2 regions of the Chitinolyticbacter meiyuanensis genome follow, and region 2 is predicted to be linked to the other one. Evidence: predicted binding sites of a transcription regulator. Region 2 holds the regulator's gene; the other holds the start of a gene.
The links. The regulator FNR, encoded in region 2, switches genes on or off when oxygen is low (the NO sensors DNR and NnrR bind a similar motif). The targets are predictions, from matches to a motif close to TTGATNNNNATCAA.
Positions count from the first base shown of each region.

Region 1 (5,518 bases), 200 kb from region 2:
ACCGGTGGCCGCGAGCGCCGCCCAGCGCCAGCGCAGCCACGCCGCGAGGCACGCCAACAGCGGCAACAGCACGCCCGCCGCCGGGATCAGCCACAGTTGCGGCAATGCACGGTAGTTGGCCAGCCATAGCCCGACCCCGCGTACCACTTCCTTCTGCAGCGGCGTGACCACGCCGTTCACGTCGCCGATCCTGCCGATGCCGAACCCGGACAGCGATTGCATCCAGACACCGAGCATCGCGAACAGGCCGGCGGTGACCAACCCCGCTACCACCGTGGCGCGCCGTGCCCGCTCGGCCACGTGGGCGTCGCTTCTCAAGTAGAGGAAAGCCGCGCCGTGCAGTGCCAGCATGGCGACCGCCAGCACGCCGGTCAGCACGGTGAAGCCGCTGAACAGGCCGAGGAAGCCCCCGTGGTAGCTCACCCGCAAGGTTTCGTCGTAGCGGAATGGCAGGCCGAGGAACAGGTTGCCAATGGCCACGCCGAACACCAGCGCCGGGAATACACCTCCGACGAACAGCCCCCAGTCCCAGGCACCACGCCAGCGCGGGTCTGGCAGCTTGCTGCGGTAGTCAAAGCCCACCGGGCGCAGGAACAGTGCGAACAGCGTGAAGACCAGCGCCACGTATAGCACCGAGAACGCCGCCGCATACACCAGCGGCCAGGCCGCGAACAGCGCGGCGCCGAAGGTGATCAGCCAGGTCTGGTTGCCCTCCCAGGTAGGGCCGATGGTGTTGATCACCACGCGGCGCTCGTCGTCGGTACGGCCCATCCACGGCAGCAAGGTGGCCACGCCGAGATCCCAGCCGCCGGTGAGGGCAAAGCCCAGCATCAGAAGGACGATCAGCCCCCACCACACCAGTTTCAGCGTTTCATAGTCGAGCATGGTCATCCCCTTACGATGCGTTCGATTGCGCAGCCAGCGCGCTCTGGGTTTGAGCACCGGTCTCGCGGAAGTAGCGACCGGTATGCAGGCTCGATGGCCCCAGGCGGATGTACTTCAGCATCAGATACATCTCGATGGCGAACAGCAGCACGTACATCGTCAGCAGCCCGATCAGGCTGAACCACACCTGGCCGGCATCGACGGCCGAGGCCGATAGGAAGGTCGGCAGCACGCCGGAGATCGTCCAGGGCTGGCGACCGTACTCGGCGACGAACCAGCCTGCCATGATGGCCACCCATGGCAGCGGAATCGACACCACGGCGAGCTTGAGCAGCCAGCGCTGCGGCGCGAGGTTCTTCCTGGCGAGGAACCAGAACGACGCGGTGAAGATGAACAGGAACAGGATGCCGAGTCCCACCATCACCCGGAACGACCAGAACAGTGGCGCCACGCGCGGAATCGTATCGCCCGCCGCCGCATTGATCTGCGCCGGAGTGGCATCGACCACGTTGGGCGTGTACTTCTTCAGCAGCAGGCCAAAACCGAGGTCCATCTTGTGGCGCTCGAACTGGCGCTTCAGATCCTCGGTCGCCGTACCGGCGCGCAAGGCCACCAGCGCCTCGTAGGCCAGCATGCCACTCTTGATGCGCGCCTCATGTTCGCGGCGCAGCTCCTTAATGCCGATCACCGGCTGATCCACCGAGCGGGTGGCGATCAGGCCAAGCACATAGGGGATGCGTACTGCATAGTCGGTGCGCTCCTCTTCCTGGTTGGGCAGGCCAAACGCGGTGATCGCCGCCGGCGCCGGGTGGGTATCCCATTCCGCCTCGATCGCGGCGAGCTTCACCTTCTGCACTTCGCCGGTGGTATAGCCCGATTCGTCGCCCAGCACGATCACCGAACAGACCGACGCCAGGCCGAAGCCCGCTGCCACCGCGAACGAGCGCAGCGCAAAGCCGGTGTCGCGCGCCTTCAACAGATACCAGGCCGATACGCCGAGCACGAACATCGACGCCGCCACGTAGCCCGCCGCCAGCGTATGCACGAACTTGGCCTGCGCTACCGGGTTGAAGATCACCTCGGCGATGCTGACAAGCTCCATGCGCATGGTCTGGTAATTGAACTCGGCGCCGACCGGGTTCTGCATCCAGCCGTTGGCGATCAATATCCACAGTGCGGAAAGGTTGGAACCCAGCGCCACCAGGAAGGTGACGAACAGATGCTGCACCTTGGAGAGCCGGTTCCAGCCGAAGAAGAACAGACCAACGAAGGTGGACTCCAGGAAGAACGCCATCAGCCCTTCGATCGCCAGCGGCACGCCGAAGATGTCGCCGACGTAGTGCGAGTAGTAGGCCCAATTGGTGCCGAACTGGAACTCCAGCGTCATCCCGGTGGTGACACCCATGGCGAAGTTGATGCCGAAGAGCTTGCCCCAGAAGCGGGTCATGTCCTTGTAGATCTGCTGGCCAGTCATGACGTAGACCGATTCGCAGATCACCAGGATCCAGGAAAGCCCGAGCGTGAGCGGGACGAACAGAAAGTGGAACATCGCGGTCAAGCCGAATTGCAGCCGCGACAACTCCACCACTTCAAGGGCGGGCAGCATGGGTATCCTCGGGAAGAGAGCCGTTGGCCGATCGGGCCTCGGGCCGGGTTGAAGCCGCCGCAGCCGGGCCGATCAGCTGCTGGCTGATGGCCGACTGCGGCACCGACATTTTCTTGGTACGGGTCAGCGGCTCGGAGAACCACAGCGTCTTGGCGCCCCAGAGCAGCGCGATCTTCAGTAGCAGCACCAGCGTGATCTCCGCCCAGAGCGGCAGGCCGGTGCGCAGCACACCCGGTTTCATTTCAGCCCTCGCCACGCAGGCGATCGGTGAAGCCGAGCACCTTCTGCACCTTGGCGCCCAGCCGCATCAGCCCGGCCAGTGTTTCGGGCGAGAGGCGCTGCACCTCGTCGAACCAGGCGGTGGCCATCTCGATCAATTCGTACATCTCGCGCATGCGGCCTTGGGCGTAGCGCTCCTCGTCGGTCTGCGGCGTTTCCAGCAAGGCTTCACGCAGCATCGACAGCGTGGGCTCAATCTCGCGGCGGCGCTTTTCCTCGGCCAGCGTGCGGAAGATCTCCCAGATATCCTTCGGCGCCTCGAAATAATCGCGTCGATCGCCCGAGCGATGGATAAGCTTGGCCAGGCGCCAGCCCATCAGTTCTTTCATCCCCATGCTGACGTTGGAACGGGAAAAGCTCAGCGTTTCGGCGATCTCGTCGGCGTTCAACGCCAGCGGCGAAATGAACAACAGCGCGTAGATCTGGCCCACGGTGCGGTTGATGCCCCAGCGGCTGCCCATCTCGCCAAAGTGCAGGACAAAGCGTTCGGTCAGTGGTGTGAGTTGCATTTTGTGAAGTTTCAAGAATTTTTGAAAATTGTAAATTCGAGTTTGATCTGGATCAAGCCCCCGATTGAACCTCCGCCACCCTTCCCCTCTCGGAACCCCCGCATTGCATGGCCGACAGCGCGCGAAACAGCTAGCATCGCGGCACTGCAAACCCAATCCCTGCAATGCAAGCTCTTGCCATCACCCTCAACGGCGCAGCTTTGTCCGCCAGCCTGATCATGGCCATTGGCGCGCAGAATGCGTTCGTGCTGCGCCAGGGCATCGCCCGGCAGCAGGTGTTGCTCACTGCCCTGACCTGCTCGCTATGCGATCTGGTGCTGATGAGTACCGGCGTCGCCGGCATGGGCGCGCTGCTCACCCGATTCCCACAGCTGCAGTTCTGGATGGCGATCGCCGGCGCGGTATTCGTCGCGGGGTATGGCGTGCTGGCGCTGCGCAAGGCGCTGAAGCCCACGCCATTGACGTTGACCACCCAGCAGGGCCTCGCCCGGCCTGGCGCAGTGGTGCTGGCCGGCATCGGCTTCTCGGTGCTTAACCCGCACGCCATTCTCGATACCGTGGTGCTGGTCGGGGGCATCGGCGCACAGCAGCCGCTGGCGGCACGCCCCTGGTTTCTGCTGGGTGCCGTCGGCTATGCCTTTGCCTGGTTCTTCACCCTGGCCTTCGGTGCCAGCCGACTCACGCCGCTGTTTCGCAAACCTGCCGCTTGGCGCGTGCTTGATCTCGTCATCGCCGGCATGATGTTCGCCATCGCCATCTCGCTGCTGCACCAAGCCCGGCTCATTTGACCCGACAAGCCGCTGGCAAGCCGACCAGCAGGCACTAAGCTGATTCCATGACGACCTCGCCGACCCGCTGCGCCTGGTGCAGCACCGATCCCCTCTACCAGGCCTACCACGATCAGGAATGGGGCGTGCCCTGCCGCGACAGCCAAGCGCTGTTCGAACTGCTGTGCCTGGAGGGTGCGCAGGCGGGGCTGTCCTGGATCACCGTACTGAAGAAACGCGCACGCTACCGCGAGGTGTTCGACGGTTTCGACCCACAACGCATGGCCGGCTATGGCGACGACAAGGTCGCCGCCTTGCTGCTTGACCCAGGCATCGTGCGCAATCGCGCCAAGGTGGCCGCCTTTATCGGCAACGCCAGGGCTTGGCTGGCCTTGCGCGATGATGGCATCGACTTCGCCCAGTGGATCTGGGGTTTCGTCGACCATGCGCCGCAGCTGAGCCACCCCACTACACTTGCCGACGTACCAGCACGTACCGCCACGTCGGATGCCATGAGCAAAGCGCTGCAGGCACGCGGCTTCAAGTTCGTCGGCAGCACCATCTGTTATGCCTTCATGCAGGCCGCCGGCCTGGTGAACGATCACACCCGCGACTGCTGGTGCGCACCAGCCCCGGCATGACGGCAACATGTAAGAAAACGCAGTTCATCAGGGCAATACCGGGTATCTGGCCTGCCACCTTGTAAGTTAAAGTAACGGCTTATATAGCTATCCGCTACTGGAGAACACGATGAAGATCAGCCAGCGCATCCTGCTTTTGATCGGGGTGGCCATCCTAGCGCTCTGCGTGGTGGGCGGCATCGCCTTCGTGCAGTTGAGCCGCACCGAAACCTCGATCACGCACCTGGCCGACGAATCGCTCGCTGGGCTGGAGAAGCTCTACGCGGTGAACAACAGCTACAAGGTGCAGCAGCTGGTGCTCTACCAGCTGGGCGGCTCCTTCGATGCGAGCTTGCGCCAGAAGCTCAACGCCTCGCTCGAAAACAACACCAAGACCATCCAGGAAAACCTCAAGACCTACGAAACCACGGTGGTCTCCACCGAAGAGCGCCAGCTGTACAGCGCCTTCCAGCCCAAGCTCGCCGCATTCAACGCCGCCGCCGCCGAGGTGATCCAGCAGGCCGATGATTTTGGCGATGTAGCGGCCTCGCTTGGCAAGATGCGCGAAGCCGCCCTTGCCGCCGAGACATCGCTGCAGCAGCTCGTCGCCTACAACGTCAAGCGCGGCCAGGTTTACCGGGCCGAGGTCGAGGCCAGCCAACGCAACGGCAAGATCCTGTTCACCGTTGTCATCCTCGCCGCCGTGGCCGGCCTCGCGGTGTTCGGCACCATCCTGTTGCGCGCGATCACCGGCCCGCTGACGCGAATGCAGCAGACCGTCACCGACATCGGTCAATCACTCGATTTCACCCGCCGCGTGCAGGTATCGAGCAATGACGAGATCGGCCAGAC
Region 1 covers NZ_CP041335.1:1,520,780-1,526,297, reverse strand. Annotated here, with positions in the region: gene cydB (cytochrome d ubiquinol oxidase subunit II) at 1-885, opposite strand, end outside; gene FLM21_RS07335 (cytochrome ubiquinol oxidase subunit I) at 896-2,491, opposite strand; gene FLM21_RS07330 (hypothetical protein) at 2,475-2,732, opposite strand; gene FLM21_RS07325 (GbsR/MarR family transcriptional regulator) at 2,734-3,279, opposite strand; gene FLM21_RS07320 (LysE/ArgO family amino acid transporter) at 3,444-4,067, shown strand; gene FLM21_RS07315 (DNA-3-methyladenine glycosylase I) at 4,115-4,687, shown strand; gene FLM21_RS07310 (methyl-accepting chemotaxis protein) at 4,797-5,518, shown strand, end outside.
Region 1: a site for FNR is predicted at 3,322-3,335, ahead of FLM21_RS07325 (GbsR/MarR family transcriptional regulator). Genes of this name have one in related genera too.

Region 2 (5,518 bases):
GAGCGAAATGCCGTATTCGCGCAAGATCGCTTCGATCTGCGCGGCATCGACCGGCTTCTTGACGAAGGCCACGGCCCCCAGCTGGCGAACGCGTTCGCGCGCCATGGGCTGGATATCGGCCGAAACCACGACGACAAAGCTGTTGAGCCCTTCGCGCTGCAGCGTTTCCAGCACGGTATAGCCGTCCATCTCGGGCATGGTCAGGTCCAGGAACATGACCTCAGCCTTGCCGGCGCGATACGCGGCCAAGGCTTCGATGCCGTTGCCGGCCTGCGTGATTTCAACATCCCATGACGGTGGCAAGGCCTTGATCAGCATCTTGCGCGCCATGACCGAATCGTCGACCACCAAAATTGGCGTAGGCATCCGACGCCACTCCCCAAAGCTACTGTTTCTTGTTAGTAAGCAAATTTAGCGGAGCAGTTTAGAGCATGGCATCCGCTTTGTGGATAGGGCTTCCGATGGAAGTAGGTCTAGTGCAGCCCGGCAACCAGTCGCCAGACGCCGACCACGATCAACAACAAACCCAATATAGACCGAAGCCAGCGATAGCCAAGCCAAGCCCGTAAGCGCCCAGCCGCCGCGCCGATCAGCATCAGGTTGGGCAGCGTGCCCAACCCAAAGGCCAACATCAGCAAAATCCCATTTTCTGTCGAACCACTTGCCAGCGCAGAAAGGCTGGCCGTATAGACCAAGCCACAGGGCAGCCACCCCCACAGCGCGCCCGCCACCAGGGCCTGCCAGAACCATCGGATCGGCAACAAACGGCGCAGCAGTGGTTGCACCCGCGCCCAGACTGGCACGCCTAGCCTTTCCAGGCGGGTGAACCATGCCGCCCAGCCAGCGATATAGCAGCCCATCACGATCAGCAACAGGTTGGCCAGCCACCAGAGCACGGTCTTCACCAGCGTCAGCGCAAGCAGGCCCGGAATACTGCCGACAGCGCCGGCAATCGCCCCGATCAGCCCGTAGCCCAGCAGGCGCCCGACATTGAAGCCCAGCAGATACGGCCAGCGCGGCCCGGGTGGCAGCTGCAAAGTGAATGCGGTGACCACCCCACCACACATGCCAAGGCAGTGGCCGCCACCGACCAGTCCGGCAATGAACAGCGAAAACAGGGCGGGGTCGAGCATGGATCAGATCAGGCGGGAATAGGCGACGATGGGTTGCTGGCGGATGAGGAAACGGTCGAAGACCATGGCGATGGTCCGCACCAGCAGGCGGCCACGTGGCGTCACATCGATGCCATCCGGCCGCAGCACGACAAGGCCATCGATCTCGAGCAGCTGCAGGCGTCGCAATTCTTCCGCAAAGTACACCGAAAAATCAATCATGTAGGCCGGTTCGAACGACTCGAACGACAACTGGAACTGGCACATCAGCGCCTGGATCACCGCCCGGCGCAACAGGTCGTCGCGCGACATGGCATAGCCACGCACCGTCGGCAACTGGCCGGCATCGAGTGCGGCGTAGTAGTCGTCAAGCTTGCGGGCGTTCTGCGCGTAGTGGCCGCCCACCATGCCGATGGCCGATACGCCAAAGGCCAGCAAGTCGCAATCGGCGTGGGTGGAATAGCCCTGGAAATTGCGATGCAGATGGCCGCGCCGCTGCGCGAGGGCGAGATCATCGTCTGGCAGCGCGAAGTGGTCCATGCCGATGTAGACGTAGCCTGCGGCCTGCAGTGCCGCGATGCTGTCGGCCAGGATATCGAGCTTGGTAGTAGCATCCGGCAGCGCCTGGGCATCGATGCGACGCTGGGGCGGGAAGCGCTCCGGCAGGTGCGCGTAGTTGTAGAGCGCGATGCGGTGCGGGCGCAACGCGACCACGCGTTCCAGCGTGCGCGCCATGGTTTCGCGGGTTTGCAGCGGCAGGCCATAGATCAGGTCGAGGCTGATCGAGCGAAAGCCGTTGGCACGCGCGGCGGCGATCACCGCTGCGGTTTCCGCCTCGCCCTGCACCCGGTTCACTGCGCGTTGTACAGCCGGGTCGAAATCCTGCACGCCGATGCTGACACGATTGAACCCCATCTCCGCAAGCGCAGCCATGGTCTGCACGCCCACCTTGCGCGGATCGATCTCGATGGCATATTCGCCTGCTGGATCGAGCTCGAAATGCCGACGCACAGCCGCCATCAGCCGGGCCAGCTGCGCATCGCTGAAGAAGGTCGGCGTACCGCCTCCCAAGTGCAACTGCTGCGCTCGGGGCCGCTGCTCGATCAAGTCGGCAGTCAAGGCCAGCTCGTGCTCCAGGTAGCCGAGGTAGGGCTCGGCCTGATCGCGGCGGCGCGTGATCACCTTGTTACAGGCGCAGTAGTAACAAATCGTGTCGCAGAATGGCAGGTGGAAATATAATGAAAGCGGTTTTGTCGCCGATCCCGGCTGGCGCGCAATGACGGCCTGCTGCCAGGCAGCGGCCTGCAGCGGTCCGAAACGATCCGCAGTGGGGTAGGAGGTATAGCGCGGCCCGTGGCCGTCATAGCGGACAATCAGGTCGCGATCGAATTCGGCTTGTTGCAGCCCGGCATATGCGTGCGTCACCGCGGTCATCCGTTCTGTTTGCAGGGTCGACCAGCTTAACGTGCGGTGTCGGGGCACCTCGTTGATCGGGATCAAGGCACAATCAGCCGCCCTACGGCATACCGCCGGATGGCCATCAACCCAGGGATTCCCATGCTTTCCACCATCCCGGTGCAAGACATCAGCATCAAGCATTTACGCCAGGCCTGCTCTACCTGCAGCCTGCGCGAACTCTGCCTGCCCATCGGCCTATCCGCCGACGAGATGAAGCAGGTGGATGAGCTCGTCACCCAGGGGCGGCCCATCAAGCGTGGCGAAGCGCTTTATCGCAGCGGCGAGCCGTTCCGGGCGCTCTACGCGGTCAAGCTCGGCTTCTTCAAGACCAGTGTGGTCTCCGAGGATGGCCGTGAACAGGTTACCGGCTTTCACATGACCGGCGACCTGATCGGGCTCGACGCCGTCAGCACCGATCACCACACCTGCGATGCCGTGGCACTGGAAGACAGCCAGGTCTGCGAGCTACCGTTCACCGAAATGGAAGAACTCGCGCGCAAGATGCCGGCGCTGCAACACCATCTGTACAAGGTGATGAGCCGCGAAATCGTGCGCGACCACGGGGTGATGCTGCTGCTCGGCAACATGAAGGCCGAGGAGCGCATCGCCGCCTTCCTGCTCAACCTGTCGCAACGGTTTGCGCTGCGTGGCTATTCATCATCCAGCTTCCACCTGCGGATGACGCGCGAGGAAATCGGCAGCTACCTCGGCCTCAAGCTGGAAACAGTGAGCCGCACGCTCTCCAAATTCCAGGATCAAGGCTTCATCAAGGTCCAGAACCGACTGATCGAGATCGTGCAGATCGATTCGCTGCGGCAGCTGGTCAACAGCTGCCAGGGCTAAGGCCATGGGCCCCGTCTGCCTGACTGCGCCGACGGGGCTACGCGAGCGCTTGCTTGCCCGCCTGAGCCGCGCCGGCTGCCCGGCAGACTGGTCAGGCGAAACACCACCCTCCCCCTGGGCCGCGGAAGCGCTGCATCTGAATGTAGGGGGCATTGCCTGCTCCAAGCCACCGCCCTTCAGCGTCGACATCGCCATCATGCTCGACCACCCTGCAGCCGAGCGCCTGGGCTGGATGCTGGCCGTAGGTGGCCACGCCAGTGCGCTGCAGCGCGCCATTCCCTGGCTAGATGCCCTTTCACCCACTCCGGCTGGCTGGCTGCATGTCGGCAGCGATGGTGCTGGGGCTTTCATCGGCACAGCCAACGCATTGTGGGCCGAGCAACAGCAGCAGGTCGTTGCCTGGCTGGCTGAACGAGGGCCCCACGGCACTGCGCATTTTGATCCGGCAAGCTGGCAAGCATTGGCGAGCCATACCCAGCATCAGTTGCAACTGCTGGCCGCAGCGTATCTGGCCAAGCAGCCCGCCGAGCACGAACTGGCAACCCGCCTCGCACTCGCCATCAGCACGCTCTACCCGCAAAACCAGACGTAAAAAAGGGCAGCCGGTAAGGCTGCCCTCAACAGAACAACGGGGATAGGGTCGATCAGGCCACGGCCTTGCTCGGCTGGGCCACCGCCTTGGCGGCTTGCTCGGCGCCGGCCACGGCAGCTTGGGTGAGTTCACCGGCAATCTTCTGCGTGCTGCGCGCTACGGCATCGTAGGTGCTGGCAGCCGTTTCGAAGGCATTGCGAAACACAGCGACTGCTGCACCGGAACCGGCCGGCGCCACTTCGGCAGCCTTGTCGAGTGAGCTCAGCAGCGTCTTGTTGAAACCGAGCACCTGCTCTTCGACCAGACGATTGAGTTCATGCTGGGTAGCGCTGGCCACGTCGAACACCGAGCGGGCCGCATCGAGGGCCTTGTCGACCGACGGTTGCGCCAGCTGCTTTTGCAGCGATACCAGACCTTGCACGTCCTTCACTTCGGATAGCGCCTTGGCGGCTTCAGCTTGATTGGCAAGAACTTCACGGGCCAAGCCCAGCTGCAGGCTGACGAGGCGTTCCACCCCGTTCAGTGCGATCTGCGACAAACGCAGCGATTTTTCCAGACCAGCTTGGTTGGCTTCGTTGTACTGATGGGTGTTGAACATCGTCAGACTCCAAGGATTGTGCATTGCATCAATTCGGATTCTTGACGGCCTCGCCTCGGGCGTCAAGCATCCCATTGTGCGCCGCAGCATTTTGGCGACAGGCGGTAAAAAAGGCGGCCATGGCCGCCTTGCTCCGCAACTGGCGAATCATCACGCTTTCACGTCGATGTTCTGCCCCAGGTTCGCAGGGTTGTTGTATGCCGCCGGCTGCGGCAGCGCTTCCAGCAACGACAGGGCGTTCTGTTGCTGGATGTCCAGCGCTTTGCGCAGCACCGTATTGGTCACGACATACTCGGACGGCTGCGAGCTGCTCGCGGCATTGACTAGGGACATGGACTCCATAACAGCACCTCCTGATACACACCCCTACCATACCCCTATGTTGGCAAGTACCACAAGGGTAGCGGGATGATCGGCGAGGCATGCAGTGATCGCGCTCACGTCCGGCGCGGGTCGGGCCAGCTGCGGTAAAATGCGCCGATGAACGCGCCCGCCTTTATCCATCTCCGCCTGCATTCCGAATTTTCCGTCGTCGACGGCATCGTCCGCATTGATGACGCCGTCAAGCGTGCCGCCGAGCTCGGCCAGCCCGCGCTCGGTGTGTCGGACCTGATGAACCTCTTTGGCATGGTCAAGCAGTACAAGGCCTGTCGCGCCGCCGGCATCAAGCCCATCATCGGCATCGATGCCCGCATCGAGAACGAGGAAGATCGCGACAAGCCCTTCCGCGTGCTGCTGATGGCCAAGAACCGGGCTGGCTATGGCCGCCTCTGCGAGTTGCTCACCGACGCCTACCTGCACAACCAGTACCGCGGCTATGGCGAACTGAAGAAGGAATGGCTGGCCGCCAAGTCCAACGCAGACCTGATCTGCCTCTCCGGCGCGCACCTGGGCGAAATCGGCCAGGCACTGGTC
Region 2 covers NZ_CP041335.1:1,723,196-1,728,713, reverse strand. Annotated here, with positions in the region: gene FLM21_RS08445 (response regulator) at 1-366, opposite strand, end outside; gene FLM21_RS08440 (sulfite exporter TauE/SafE family protein) at 474-1,133, opposite strand; gene hemN (oxygen-independent coproporphyrinogen III oxidase) at 1,137-2,546, opposite strand; gene fnr (fumarate/nitrate reduction transcriptional regulator Fnr) at 2,670-3,413, shown strand; gene FLM21_RS08425 (hypothetical protein) at 3,418-4,005, shown strand; gene FLM21_RS08420 (phasin family protein) at 4,058-4,603, opposite strand; gene FLM21_RS08415 (YjfB family protein) at 4,754-4,936, opposite strand; gene dnaE (DNA polymerase III subunit alpha) at 5,084-5,518, shown strand, end outside.